Regions from separate parts of the Bacillus sp. ABA4_010 genome, predicted to be linked through region 1. Evidence: a T-box and tRNA genes for the amino acid it is inferred to sense, from the RefSeq annotation. Region 1 holds a T-box; the other holds one or more tRNA genes.
What was found. A T-box is a leader RNA that pairs with one kind of tRNA and senses whether it is charged. The one in region 1 lies ahead of thrS (threonine--tRNA ligase), so its partner is inferred to be a tRNA-Thr.
Positions count from the first base shown of each region.

Region 2: it has a tRNA-Thr gene. The T-box ahead of thrS (threonine--tRNA ligase) is inferred to sense a tRNA for this amino acid. The anticodon was not compared.

Region 1 is NZ_JBSWUN010000003.1:1,504,488-1,512,091, forward strand. It holds gene ACXAEO_RS08570 (methyl-accepting chemotaxis protein) at 952-1,581, shown strand; gene ACXAEO_RS08575 (glycosyltransferase) at 1,749-3,017, shown strand; gene ACXAEO_RS08580 (TetR/AcrR family transcriptional regulator) at 3,017-3,631, shown strand; gene ACXAEO_RS08585 (transposase) at 3,770-5,128, shown strand; T-box leader at 5,259-5,483, shown strand; T-box leader at 5,524-5,748, shown strand; gene thrS (threonine--tRNA ligase) at 5,812-7,604, shown strand, end outside.
Region 2 is NZ_JBSWUN010000002.1:54,071-61,674, forward strand. It holds rRNA gene ACXAEO_RS01040 (23S ribosomal RNA) at 1-2,875, opposite strand, end outside; rRNA gene ACXAEO_RS01045 (16S ribosomal RNA) at 3,085-4,634, opposite strand; tRNA gene ACXAEO_RS01050 (tRNA-Ala) at 4,712-4,787, opposite strand; tRNA gene ACXAEO_RS01055 (tRNA-Pro) at 4,804-4,880, opposite strand; tRNA gene ACXAEO_RS01060 (tRNA-Arg) at 4,898-4,974, opposite strand; tRNA gene ACXAEO_RS01065 (tRNA-Leu) at 4,998-5,086, opposite strand; tRNA gene ACXAEO_RS01070 (tRNA-Gly) at 5,101-5,175, opposite strand; tRNA gene ACXAEO_RS01075 (tRNA-Leu) at 5,184-5,265, opposite strand; tRNA gene ACXAEO_RS01080 (tRNA-Lys) at 5,275-5,350, opposite strand; tRNA gene ACXAEO_RS01085 (tRNA-Thr) at 5,358-5,433, opposite strand; tRNA gene ACXAEO_RS01090 (tRNA-Val) at 5,440-5,515, opposite strand; rRNA gene rrf (5S ribosomal RNA) at 5,564-5,679, opposite strand; rRNA gene ACXAEO_RS01100 (23S ribosomal RNA) at 5,747-7,604, opposite strand, start outside.

The sequences.
Region 1 (7,604 bases):
GTGGGAGAAAAGAGAGGGTAGGGTATGGACAAACGTAAAAATGTAATGATGCTTCGTTTTTCTTTATTTGTAGTGGTGCTATCGATTTTCGTACATGTGATGCACCGTCGAGTTGGGTGGCTAGATGAATATCTCATTTTATTTGACATATTGAGTGGGCATACATCTAGTCTATCATTCATATTAAATGTATTACTCATCGTGCCGATTGTACTGTTGCTTGCTGCATTCTATATATATGTGAAAAAACAAGTTCATCCGTGGATTCCGTTATTCATTATGCTTTCGTTAACGTTCAGCAGTATTTCAATTATTGCTGGCGGCGATGGCATGGTTGAATATCATTTTTCAATCTTTATGGTATTGGCGAGCCTTGCTTATTTTGAAAGTGTTAAACTCGTTCTTATTAGTACTGTAATTTTTGCTTTCCAACATTTAGTTGGTTATGTCACATTTCCTGAATTAATTTGCGGCATGGAAACCTATCCGTTTGCCCTTTTACTTATTCATGCGTTGTTTCTTATTTTTACGAGTACGGTTATTATCATTCAAATTGTATCGAGACAGAAGTATGTAGCAGAAACGAAGGAACAAGAAAGAAAACAGAAGGAAATCATTGACCAATTGATTGATAGCATCGCTTCTACCTCTCAAAATGTGTTATCGAATGTGTCACAGCTTGAATGGGGGATAAAGGAATCAACAAGTGTGACAAATGAGGTGGCATTTTCGATGGAGGAAATGGTGAAAGGAGCGGAAGAGCAACTTTATTCGTCACAAGAAAGCAAACACGTACTTGACCAAATGAAAACAGAAATTCAAGCGGTGATGGCGCAGGCGAACCGCTCTGCTGAGTCTTCCTCTATGGCGATGGAACAGGCGATAGAAGGGAAAGATAGTATGAGCGGGACCGAGCAAAAAATGAGTGCCATCGTGCAAACGGTTGATCAAATGGATGAAGTGGTGACACGTTTGCAGGACCGGTCTACCAACATTCGGGAAACGTTGTCGCATATGTCAGACATCGCGGCTCAAACGAATTTGCTAGCATTGAATGCGGCAATTGAAGCGGCGAGAGCGGGCGAGTCTGGGAAAGGATTTGCTGTCGTAGCCGAAGAGGTGCGGAAGCTCGCAGATCAATCGAGAGTGTATGCCGAGCAAATCGGGCAGACACTTCAAGAATTCCTTTATGAAACATCACGAATTGCTCAAGTGATGGAAGTTAATCAAGCACAAGTCGAAAAAGGCATCGAACAAGTTCAGCAAACAGGGCGCGTGTTCGAGCGAATTGTAGAAGAAATCTCCAACGTTCATGAGCATGTGAACAAATCATCTGCCATCGTCCATTCTATTGGAGAACGAATGAGCGGCGTGTATCGTACCGTTGAAGAAATGACCGTTGTATCTGAAACGTACAAAACAAATATTGAAAGCATTTCTGAAGCTTCTCAAGAGCAACTCGCTGCTTTTGATGAAATCAATGCCATTACAGAAAGCTTAAAAGGTGTGACGGAATCGCTGACGAATCAAGTTTCTTCATTGGAAAAGGACGCTGATACGAAGCGCGCCGAATTTGTATAAAAGTAGGTAAATGTAACAGCCGGAAGGACACCGCGAGTCCTTTCGGCTGTTTTATTGTAGCACCTAGTTTGACGGGGAGGAATGGAGATGAGATAATAGGCGCAATCCGACGACAGTGTCGGTGTAATGGTATCATTCACCTTAATAACGCATAGGCGGTGGTATGGATGAAGGTTACATTTTTAACGCTCGGAAGCAGAGGCGATGTACAGCCATATGTAGCATTAGCAAAAGAGCTTATAAAAAAAGGGCATGAAGCGTGTATTTGCACAGGGGCTACTTATCAACCATTTATTGAAAAAAACGGAATTGCTTTTTATGAAGCATCGGCTGATTTAATGGCGATGATGGAAAGTGAAGAAGGAAGAAAAGTATTTAACGGTGGCAACTACAATTGGTGGAAGATGTTTCAGTTTGCGAACAAGGTCATTACCCCGGCTTACCGAAAGAGCATGGATGATTTTTTAGCGGCTTCAAGGGGAGCGGATTTAATTATTTATCATCCGAAAGCATTAAGTGCGGTCGATATCGCTTTTTACTTGGATATTCCATGCATCTGTATGCCGCCTGTTCCCATTATGTACCCGATTACGGAATTTCCTAATTTTCAGCTGTCACCGGATAAAAGCTTCGGACCGTTACTGAATAAATGGTCATATAAAGTAATTGAGTTTAGTGAACGACCGTATATGAAGCATATTAACGATTTTCGTGAAAAGTCGCTAAACTTGCCGAAACGAAAGACCGGCAGTATGTTATGGGAAATGGCTGGAAAACCGATTCCTATTATATATCCGATTAGTCCGCATTTATTTAAAGACGTGAACAGCTGGAAGGATCGTGTCTATTTATCTGGCTTTTTCTTTTTAGATCTTGGAGACGAAGCGCTGGATGAACAGCTAGAAGCATTTCTTTCGGCTGGTGAAAAGCCGATGGTCGTGTCGTTTAGCTCAATGCCGCTTGAAAACCCCGCTGCATTCAAGCAAAAGTTTGTGCAAGCAGTGAAGGAAACCGGCAATCGTGCGGTGGTGTTAACAGGAACGAGCGGGATGACGTTTGAAGACGAAGACGATCTAATCGCAGTGGAAAAGGCGCCGCATCGTCTCATCTTCAAACGGGCGAAAGGAATTATTCATCACGGCGGAGTCGGGACAATGTCCGAAGCACTGTTAAGCGGGGTGCCACAGCTTGTAATGCCGTTTACGGTTGACCAGCCATTTTGGGCGGCTAGACTTTATGCAAAAGGCTATACGATTCGGCCATTAAGAGAGAAAACATTGAAGACAGTTGATTTAATAGAGGCACTTCGAGAAATGGAGAACGAAACAGTCATCGCGAAGGCGAACGAAATGAAAGGAATCATTGAGTCAGAAAATGGACTTGCTCAAGCGGTTAACTATATTGAAGCATATATGGAAAAAAGGGAGGAAATGTAATGCCGACTGCCACATTTTTTAATTTGCCAAAAGAAAAACAAAGTCAGGTAATGGATGCCGCCATTCATGAATTTGCCGAAAATACTTTTGAAGAAGTGAAAATTTCGACGATTATTAAAAAAGCGAAAGTGCCAAGAAGCAGCTTTTATGATTACTTTGAAGATAAAGAGGATATGTACAAGCACATTTTATCCCTCGTTCAAGCTGAGAAAACGAAGTATATGGCGCCTGTCATGGAGCGAGCTTGGGCGAGCTTTTTTGAACAGTTCAAAGAGCTGATGAAAGCGGGAGCCGCGTTTGCGGCGAATCATCCGGAATATGAGAAGCTCGCCAACAAAATGGTTGAAAACAAAAAACGAATGACCGAGCTTCTCGGAGATGCCGCGCAAGACGTAACAAGTATATATGAGACGATGATTAAAAAGGGCATGGAGGCAGGAGAAATTCGCCCGGAACTGGACGTCAAATTCCTTGCGCGCTCGATCTACCTTTTATCCTCCAACTTAGCGGTTGAAGGCTTCAAGGAAGAAAATGGCCCAATGGCTGTTTATATTGAAAAGCTAGCAGAGCAAATGATTGATTTTTTGAAGTATGGGATGGGAAACGGCCAATAGTTATTTGAATCAATTTCATATTTTAAAGCCTTTGTCGCCCAAGGCTTTTAAGAACTTAAAAAAGGAGTACCTCCCTAAATTCTTGTATACTGTTTAGTAACCACACTAAAACAACACAAGAATGGAAGGTGACTCCCTATGTCTATTATACGACAAGGAAGCCTGTTTGGCATGCAGGATTTATATGAATTAGAACCAACAAAACGATTTGAAGCCATTTTTTCGACACTGAATATAGAGCCATTATTATTTGCCGTGTCTAAAAAGACGGTGTACGGCGCTCCTACTGAATTAAATTATCCAGCGATGATCTACGCCCTCGTTGCTCGTATTGTGGAACGAATTCCCACCATCAAAGATCTCGTCAAACGGTTACGAAACGATTTTATGTTCCACCTTGAATGTGGGTTTCTTTTTTCTGATCGTATCCCTTCTGAGGCTTCTTTTTCTCGGTTCACTCAAAAGTTAAGCGAATCGAAGGCACTAGAAACGGTTCAAGAAACCGTTCTTCTTCAGGCCATTCAAGAAGGGTTTATTGACGATGATGTGGTCTCGTTTGATGCGACACATTTCGAGTCTCGAGACCGGGCTACGCCACAAGAAAAGAAGCCAAAGACCGAACCAAAAAAGCGTGGCCGTAAACCGAAGGCTGAACAAGAAGCCTATCAACAAGAAAAACAAGAGCGAGATGATCAAAAAACTATTTACGAGAAAACGATAGAAGATCAACTATATGTCAGTCTTGAAACCCTACGGACAGATGTACCTTTACACCCAAACTGGGGGATCAAGAAAAATAGTGAAGGAAAGAACGCCTTTTGGTTTGGATTCAAAGCCCATTTGGCGGTTGGATCCAAGAGCCAATATATTCTTCAATCTCTCATGTCATCGGCCAGTTTGAATGATGGAAAAGCCGCGATTCCTCTGTTAAAGGGTCTTCAAAAACGGCTTTCTTCGTTGACCGTTCAGTACGGAGTATTCGATGCAGGCTATGATTACGAAGCGATTTATACGCAGCTTCATCGTATGAAAGCCAAAGCCATTATTGCTTATAATAAGCGAAACGAAGGAGAACCCCTTGGTTTTGATGAACATTTCGCGCCCACTTGCGTACGAGAACACTCGTATCGCTATGATAGTTTTGATGAGAAGTATCAGACTCTGAAATATACGCAGCCAAACGAATGTAAAACCTGTCCGTTAGCTCACGATTCCCTTTGTCAAAAGGTCTATAAAATCAAGATGGAGACAGATATTCGGAAATATAGCGCCCCAGGCCGTGGGTCAGAAGCTTGGAAGAAGCTTTACCATCAGAGGAGTGCCGTTGAACGAGTGAACGCCTATTTAAAAGAATTCTTTCAATTGAAAAACGTCCGATATCGATCTGGAAAACGAGCAAAAGTTCATTTCGATCTGGTAACGCTTGTTTATAATGCCTCGAAATTGGCCGTAGATCGAATCAATCGACAAATGAAAGAAATGAGTCAAGCCGCTTAGCATTAAAAAAAGAAACGACTAAAATTCTGTCCTTCCAACTAAGGAAAAGAAACTATTATGAAATTGATTCATTTAAAAATATTTACATTTTTAGTAATTTGTTGTAGGATGTAAAAAACAAAGCTCACCATAAAAAGCACGGATAAGGACATGAATGATTTTTACGGTTTTCAGAGAGGGAAGGGTAGGTGCGAACTTCCTAACTTAGGAGAATCATTTACCACCTTTGAGCTGTATTGGGGAACTAAAGTATCCAATACCGTTGATGCGACGTTACAGCACCAAAGCCATAAGTGTGATGGAGGACTTATGGGAAATTGGGTGGAACCACGGGTTAAACGCGCTCGTCCCTTGCATGAGGGATGAGTGCGTTTTTGTTTTGGTTAATTGAATATGCATATGCGATGAACAGGACATGAATGATTTTTACGGTTTTCAGAGAGGGAAGGATAGGTGCGAACTTCCTAACTTAGGAGAATCATTTACCACCTTTGAGCTGTATTGGGGAACTAAAGTATCCAATACCGTTGATGCGACGTTACAGCACCAAAGCCATAAGTGTGATGGAGGACTTATGGGAAATTGGGTGGAACCACGGGTTAAACGCGCTCGTCCCTCGTAGTGAGGGATGAGTGTGTTTTTTTATTTATCACGAAAAAGGAGTGTTGAGAATGAGTGGAAACATGATAAACATTCAATTGCCAGATGGACATGTGAAAGAGTTTTTGAAAGGCACGACGGTCGAAGAGGTGGCAAGGTCTATCGGTTCAAGTTTACGGAAACAGGCAGTAGCGGGGAAAATAAATGACCAGCTCGTTGATGTAAGTTGGAGACTGGAGCATGATGTCCAGCTTTCCATTGTGACGCTCGATTCGGAGGAAGGATTGCATATATTGAGGCATTCAGCTGCACACGTATTGGCGCAAGCTGTCAAAAGACTTTATCGCCATGTAAAATTAGGAATCGGTCCGGTCATTGAAAACGGGTTCTATTACGATTTGAAACTGGAACATAGCTTAACTTCAGGTGATTTGCGAGCGATTGAAAAAGAGATGGAACACATTATCAATGAGAATTTGGAAATTAAACGAAGAGAAGTTTCGTATGAAGAAGCAGTAAAACTGTTTGAAGAAAAAGGCGAGTCGTTCAAGCTGGAAATTTTAAAGGAGCTTCCGAAGGATGAAGTGATTACTCTTTATGAGCAAGGCGAATTTATCGATCTTTGCCGCGGACCGCATCTTCCGGCTACTGGCTTTATTAAAGCGTTCAAATTAACTCGTGTATCAGGTGCTTATTGGCGCGGAGATAGTGAAAAAGAAGTTCTTCAGCGAGTGTATGGGACGGCTTTTAAAAAGAACAAAGATTTAAAAGAATACTTCAACTTATTGGAAGAAGCGGCGAAGCGAGACCATCGCAAGTTAGGCAAACAACTGGAGCTGTTTATGTTTTCAGAGGAAGCACCGGGTATGCCCTTTTATTTGCCAAAAGGACAAATTGTGAGAAATGAGTTAGAACAATTTTCGCGTGAACTTCAAAACAGCGCCGAATACGACGAAGTCCGTACGCCGTTTATGATGAATCAACGACTATGGGAACAGTCGGGTCATTGGGATCATTACCATGAAAATATGTATTTTTCTGAAGTTGATGATACGAAATTTGCAATGAAACCGATGAACTGCCCTGGACATATGCTCATTTTCAAAAATCACTTATATTCTTATCGCGATTTACCTATTCGGATGGCAGAGTTCGGTCAAGTACATCGCCATGAATATAGCGGTGCATTAAATGGCATGCTTCGCGTTCGTACATTTTGTCAGGATGATGCTCATATTTTTGTGCGAGAAGACCAAATCGAAAGTGAAATAAAAGCGGTGTTCCATCTTATCGACAAAGTGTACCGTACATTTGGTTTTGAGTACTCCGTAGAGCTTTCCACTAGGCCTGAGAATTCGTTAGGGGATGACCATCTTTGGAATGCTTCGGAGCGAGCGTTACAAAATGTGCTTGAACAGTTAGAGATTCATTACTGCTTAAACGAAGGGGACGGAGCGTTTTACGGACCGAAAATTGATTTTCACATTAAGGATGCATTAAAGCGGAGTCATCAATGTGCAACAATTCAGCTAGATTTTCAAATGCCGGAAAAATTCGACCTTACTTATATTAATGAACAAAATGAAAAGGTTCGCCCTGTCGTTATTCATCGTGCTGTTTTCGGATCAATTGACCGTTTTTTGGGGATTTTAATTGAACATTTTGCTGGTGTTTTTCCAGTGTGGCTTGCCCCGACACAAGTTCAAATTATTCCTGTTTCGCATGTTCATCTCGACTACTGTTTAAACATCCAGTCGGAGTTGAAGGGGTTAGGGGTGAGAGTGAAAGTGGACAACAGCAATGAAAAGCTCGGATACAAAATAAGAGAAGCACAAATACAAAAGATTCCGTACACACTCGTATTAGGAGACAGTGA
Region 2 (7,604 bases), on a different contig from region 1:
CCTCTGACCTATCAACCTGATCATCTTTCAGGGATCTTACTAGCTTGACGCTATGGGAAATCTCATCTTGAGGGGGGCTTCATGCTTAGATGCTTTCAGCACTTATCCCGTCCGCACATAGCTACCCAGCGATGCCTTTGGCAAGACAACTGGTACACCAGCGGTGCGTCCATCCCGGTCCTCTCGTACTAAGGACAGCTCCTCTCAAATTTCCTGCGCCCGCGACGGATAGGGACCGAACTGTCTCACGACGTTCTGAACCCAGCTCGCGTACCGCTTTAATGGGCGAACAGCCCAACCCTTGGGACCGACTACAGCCCCAGGATGCGATGAGCCGACATCGAGGTGCCAAACCTCCCCGTCGATGTGGACTCTTGGGGGAGATAAGCCTGTTATCCCCGGGGTAGCTTTTATCCGTTGAGCGATGGCCCTTCCATGCGGAACCACCGGATCACTAAGCCCGACTTTCGTCCCTGCTCGACTTGTAGGTCTCGCAGTCAAGCTCCCTTGTGCCTTTACACTCTACGAATGATTTCCAACCATTCTGAGGGAACCTTTGGGCGCCTCCGTTACATTTTAGGAGGCGACCGCCCCAGTCAAACTGCCCACCTGACACTGTCTCCCACCCCGATGAGGGGTGCGGGTTAGAATTTCAATACAGCCAGGGTAGTATCCCACCGATGCCTCCACCGAAGCTGGCGCTCCGGCTTCCAAGGCTCCTACCTATCCTGTACAAGCTGTACCAAAATGCAATATCAGGCTACAGTAAAGCTCCACGGGGTCTTTCCGTCCTGTCGCGGGTAACCTGCATCTTCACAGGTACTATAATTTCACCGAGTCTCTCGTTGAGACAGTGCCCAGATCGTTACACCTTTCGTGCGGGTCGGAACTTACCCGACAAGGAATTTCGCTACCTTAGGACCGTTATAGTTACGGCCGCCGTTTACTGGGGCTTCGGTTCAAAGCTTCGCTTGCGCTAACCTCTCCCCTTAACCTTCCAGCACCGGGCAGGTGTCAGCCCCTATACTTCGCCTTACGGCTTCGCAGAGACCTGTGTTTTTGCTAAACAGTCGCCTGGGCCTATTCACTGCGGCTCTCTCGGGCTTGCACCCTATCAGAGCACCCCTTCTCCCGAAGTTACGGGGTCATTTTGCCGAGTTCCTTAACGAGAGTTCTCTCGAACACCTTAGGATTCTCTCCTCGCCTACCTGTGTCGGTTTGCGGTACGGGTACCTCCCACCTCGCTAGAGGCTTTTCTTGGCAGCGTGAAATCAGGAACTTCGGTACTTTATTTCCCTCGCCATCACAGCTCAACCTTACGAGAAGCGGATTTGCCTACTTCTCAGCCTTACTGCTTGGACGCGCATATCCAACAGCGCGCTTACCCTATCCTTCTGCGTCCCCCCATTGCTCAAACGGTGGGGAGGTAGTACAGGAATATCAACCTGTTATCCATCGCCTACGCCTTTCGGCCTCGGCTTAGGTCCCGACTAACCCTGAGCGGACGAGCCTTCCTCAGGAAACCTTAGGCATACGGTGGATGGGATTCTCACCCATCTTTCGCTACTCATACCGGCATTCTCACTTCTAAGCGCTCCACCAGTCCTTCCGGTCTGACTTCACCGCCCTTAGAACGCTCTCCTACCACGGACATCGTAGATGTCCATCCACAGCTTCGGTGATACGTTTAGCCCCGGTACATTTTCGGCGCAGAGTCACTCGACCAGTGAGCTATTACGCACTCTTTAAATGGTGGCTGCTTCTAAGCCAACATCCTGGTTGTCTAAGCAACTCCACATCCTTTTCCACTTAACGTATACTTTGGGACCTTAGCTGGTGGTCTGGGCTGTTTCCCTCTTGACTACGGATCTTATCACTCGCAGTCTGACTCCCAAGAATAAGTCTTCGGCATTCGGAGTTTGACTGAATTCGGTAACCCGTTGGGGGCCCCTAGTCCAATCAGTGCTCTACCTCCGAGACTCTTATCTTGAGGCTAGCCCTAAAGCTATTTCGGAGAGAACCAGCTATCTCCAGGTTCGATTGGAATTTCTCCGCTACCCACACCTCATCCCCGCACTTTTCAACGTGCGTGGGTTCGGGCCTCCATTCAGTGTTACCTGAACTTCACCCTGGACATGGGTAGATCACCTGGTTTCGGGTCTACGACCACATACTCATTCGCCCTATTCAGACTCGCTTTCGCTGCGGCTCCGTCTCTTCAACTTAACCTTGCATGGGATCGTAACTCGCCGGTTCATTCTACAAAAGGCACGCCATCACCCGTTAACGGGCTCTGACTACTTGTAGGCACACGGTTTCAGGATCTCTTTCACTCCCCTTCCGGGGTGCTTTTCACCTTTCCCTCACGGTACTGGTTCACTATCGGTCACTAGGGAGTATTTAGCCTTGGGAGATGGTCCTCCCAGCTTCCGACGGGATTTCTCGTGTCCCGCCGTACTCAGGATCCACTCAAGAGGGAACGAAGTTTCAACTACAGGGTTGTTACCTTCTTCGACGGGCCTTTCCAGGCCTCTTCATCTACTTCGTTCCTTTGTAACTCCGTATAGAGTGTCCTACAACCCCAAGAGGCAAGCCTCTTGGTTTGGGCTAATTCCGTTTCGCTCGCCGCTACTCAGGAAATCGCAATTGCTTTCTCTTCCTCCGGGTACTTAGATGTTTCAGTTCCCCGGGTCTGCCTTCCATACCCTATGTATTCAGGTAAAGATACTGTTCCATTACGAACAGTGGGTTTCCCCATTCGGAAATCTCCGGATCAAAGCTCACTTACAGCTCCCCGAAGCATATCGGTGTTAGTCCCGTCCTTCATCGGCTCCTAGTGCCAAGGCATCCACCGTGCGCCCTTTCTAACTTAACCATTCGCCTTACGGCTACATGTTTCTTACATTAGAAAAGCTTTCACTTTCCTCAGCTATTACTGTTATCTAGTTTTCAAAGAACAACCATGCACCACTTGGTGCATTTGATATTGAAGGATGAACCTTCAAAACTGAACAAAACGTTTTCGTCAACGATTCTTACTGTCTAGCTACGGCATACGCCTTCGCTTTTCTTAGTAATCCTTAGAAAGGAGGTGATCCAGCCGCACCTTCCGATACGGCTACCTTGTTACGACTTCACCCCAATCATCTACCCCACCTTAGGCGGCTGGCTCCTTACGGTTACCTCACCGACTTCGGGTGTTGCAAACTCTCGTGGTGTGACGGGCGGTGTGTACAAGGCCCGGGAACGTATTCACCGCGGCATGCTGATCCGCGATTACTAGCGATTCCGGCTTCATGCAGGCGAGTTGCAGCCTGCAATCCGAACTGAGAACGGTTTTATGAGATTAGCTCCACCTCGCGGTCTCGCGACTCTTTGTACCGTCCATTGTAGCACGTGTGTAGCCCAGGTCATAAGGGGCATGATGATTTGACGTCATCCCCACCTTCCTCCGGTTTGTCACCGGCAGTCACCTTAGAGTGCCCAACTGAATGCTGGCAACTAAGATCAAGGGTTGCGCTCGTTGCGGGACTTAACCCAACATCTCACGACACGAGCTGACGACAACCATGCACCACCTGTCACTCTGTCCCCCGAAGGGGAACGCTCTATCTCTAGAGTTGTCAGAGGATGTCAAGACCTGGTAAGGTTCTTCGCGTTGCTTCGAATTAAACCACATGCTCCACCGCTTGTGCGGGCCCCCGTCAATTCCTTTGAGTTTCAGCCTTGCGGCCGTACTCCCCAGGCGGAGTGCTTAATGCGTTAGCTGCAGCACTAAGGGGCGGAAACCCCCTAACACTTAGCACTCATCGTTTACGGCGTGGACTACCAGGGTATCTAATCCTGTTTGCTCCCCACGCTTTCGCGCCTCAGCGTCAGTTACAGACCAGAAAGCCGCCTTCGCCACTGGTGTTCCTCCACATCTCTACGCATTTCACCGCTACACGTGGAATTCCGCTTTCCTCTTCTGCACTCAAGTTCCCCAGTTTCCAATGACCCTCCACGGTTGAGCCGTGGGCTTTCACATCAGACTTAAGGAACCGCCTGCGCGCGCTTTACGCCCAATAATTCCGGACAACGCTTGCCACCTACGTATTACCGCGGCTGCTGGCACGTAGTTAGCCGTGGCTTTCTGGTTAGGTACCGTCAAGGTACCAGCAGTTACTCTGGTACTTGTTCTTCCCTAACAACAGAGCTTTACGACCCGAAGGCCTTCATCGCTCACGCGGCGTTGCTCCGTCAGACTTTCGTCCATTGCGGAAGATTCCCTACTGCTGCCTCCCGTAGGAGTCTGGGCCGTGTCTCAGTCCCAGTGTGGCCGATCACCCTCTCAGGTCGGCTACGCATCGTCGCCTTGGTGAGCCGTTACCTCACCAACTAGCTAATGCGCCGCGGGCCCATCTGTAAGTGATAGCCGAAACCATCTTTCAACCAAGGACCATGTGGTCCTCGGTGTTATCCGGTATTAGCTCCGGTTTCCCGAAGTTATCCCAGTCTTACAGGCAGGTTGCCCACGTGTTACTCACCCGTCCGCCGCTGACTTCAGGGAGCAAGCTCCCATCTGTCCGCTCGACTTGCATGTATTAGGCACGCCGCCAGCGTTCGTCCTGAGCCAGGATCAAACTCTCCGAAGAAATGTTTGACTTGCTCATAAAATAAAAATTAAACGTTGACGTTTTGTTGTTTTGTTCAGTTTTCAAAGTTCATTATATGGTGGAGCCTAGCGGGATCGAACCGCTGACCTCCTGCGTGCAAGGCAGGCGCTCTCCCAGCTGAGCTAAGGCCCCATTTTTAAAGATTACATGGTCGGGAAGACAGGATTCGAACCTGCGACCCCTTGGTCCCAAACCAAGTGCTCTACCAAGCTGAGCTACTCCCCGTTATCTTTATTATAATATGGCGCGCCCGACAGGAGTCGAACCCATAACCTTCTGATCCGTAGTCAGACGCTCTATCCAATTGAGCTACGGGCGCATATTTATCATGTATTGTTATAGTGGTGCCGAGGACCGGAATCGAACCGGTACGGTAGTCACCTACCGCAGGATTTTAAGTCCTGTGCGTCTGCCAGTTCCGCCACCCCGGCACTATAATATTGTATGGAGCGGAAGACGGGATTCGAACCCGCGACCCCCACCTTGGCAAGGTGGTGTTCTACCACTGAACTACTTCCGCGTAGAAAGTGCGGGTGGAGGGACTTGAACCCCCACGCCTTGCGGCGCCAGATCCTAAGTCTGGTGCGTCTGCCAATTCCGCCACACCCGCATATTGAAATGGTGAGCCATGAAGGACTCGAACCTTCGACCCTCTGATTAAAAGTCAGATGCTCTACCGACTGAGCTAATGGCTCGGATAAATGGTGCCGGCGAGAGGACTTGAACCCCCAACCTACTGATTACAAGTCAGTTGCTCTACCAATTGAGCTACACCGGCTAAGAATGGTGGAGGATGACGGGATCGAACCGCCGACCCCCTGCTTGTAAGGCAGGTGCTCTCCCAGCTGAGCTAATCCTCCGATATTTTATCAATATTTATTTTATAAATAATTTATTTTATAAATACTGTCTGGCAATGTCCTACTCTCACAGGGGGAGACCCCCAACTACCATCGGCGCTGAAGAGCTTAACTTCCGTGTTCGGCATGGGAACGGGTGTGACCTCTTCGCCATCATCACCAGACAATATGAAGGTTATTCCTTCAAAACTAGATAACTGCAGCTGAGAAAAGCACGTTGTGCTTTAAAATTTGGTTAAGTCCTCGATCGATTAGTATCAGTCAGCTCCACACGTCGCCGTGCTTCCACCTCTGACCTATCAACCTGATCATCTTTCAGGGATCTTACTAGCTTGACGCTATGGGAAATCTCATCTTGAGGGGGGCTTCATGCTTAGATGCTTTCAGCACTTATCCCGTCCGCACATAGCTACCCAGCGATGCCTTTGGCAAGACAACTGGTACACCAGCGGTGCGTCCATCCCGGTCCTCTCGTACTAAGGACAGCTCCTCTCAAATTTCCTGCGCCCGCGACGGATAGGGACCGAACTGTCTCACGACGTTCTGAACCCAGCTCGCGTACCGCTTTAATGGGCGAACAGCCCAACCCTTGGGACCGACTACAGCCCCAGGATGCGATGAGCCGACATCGAGGTGCCAAACCTCCCCGTCGATGTGGACTCTTGGGGGAGATAAGCCTGTTATCCCCGGGGTAGCTTTTATCCGTTGAGCGATGGCCCTTCCATGCGGAACCACCGGATCACTAAGCCCGACTTTCGTCCCTGCTCGACTTGTAGGTCTCGCAGTCAAGCTCCCTTGTGCCTTTACACTCTACGAATGATTTCCAACCATTCTGAGGGAACCTTTGGGCGCCTCCGTTACATTTTAGGAGGCGACCGCCCCAGTCAAACTGCCCACCTGACACTGTCTCCCACCCCGATGAGGGGTGCGGGTTAGAATTTCAATACAGCCAGGGTAGTATCCCACCGATGCCTCCACCGAAGCTGGCGCTCCGGCTTCCAAGGCTCCTACCTATCCTGTACAAGCTGTACCAAAATGCAATATCAGGCTACAGTAAAGCTCCACGGGGTCTTTCCGTCCTGTCGCGGGTAACCTGCATCTTCACAGGTACTATAATTTCACCGAGTCTCTCGTTGAGACAGTGCCCAGATCGTTACACCTTTCGTGCGGGTCGGAACTTACCCGACAAGGAATTTCGCTACCTTAGGACCGTTATAGTTACGGCCGCCGTTTACTGGGGCTTCGGTTCAAAGCTTCGCTTGCGCTAACCTCTCCCCTTAACCTTCCAGCACCGGGCAGGTGTCAGCCCCTATACTTCGCCTTACGGCTTCGCAGAGACCTGTGTTTTTGCTAAACAGTCGCCTGGGCCTATTCACTGCGGCTCTCTCGGGCTTGCACCCTATCAGAGCACCCCTTCTCCCGAAGTTACGGGGTCATTTTGCCGAGTTCCTTAACGAGAGTTCTCTCGAACACCTTAGGATTCTCTCCTCGCCTACCTGTGTCGGTTTGCGGTACGGGTACCTCCCACCTCGCTAGAGGCTTTTCTTGGCAGCGTGAAATCAGGAACTTCGGTACTTTATTTCCCTCGCCATCACAGCTCAACCTTACGAGAAGCGGATTTGCCTACTTCTCAGCCTTACTGCTTGGACGCGCATATCCAACAGCGCGCTTACCCTATCCTTCTGCGTCCCCCCATTGCTCAAACGGTGGGGAGGTAGTACAGGAATATCAACCTGTTATCCATCGCCTACGCCTTTCGGCCTCGGCTTAGGTCCCGACTAACCCTGAGCGGACGAGCCTTCCTCAGGAAACCTTAGGCATACGGTGGATGGGATTCTCACCCATCTTTCGCTACTCATACCGGCATTCTCACTTCTAAGCGCTCCACCAGTCCTTCCGGTCTGACTTCACCGCCCTTAGAACGCTCTCCTACCACGGACATCGTAGATGTCCATCCACAGCTTCGGTGATACGTTTAGCCCCGGTACATTTTCGGCGCAGAGTCACTCGACCAGTGAGCTATTACGCACTCTTTAAATGGTGGCTGCTTCTAAGCCAACATCCTGGTTGTCTAAGCAACTCCACATCC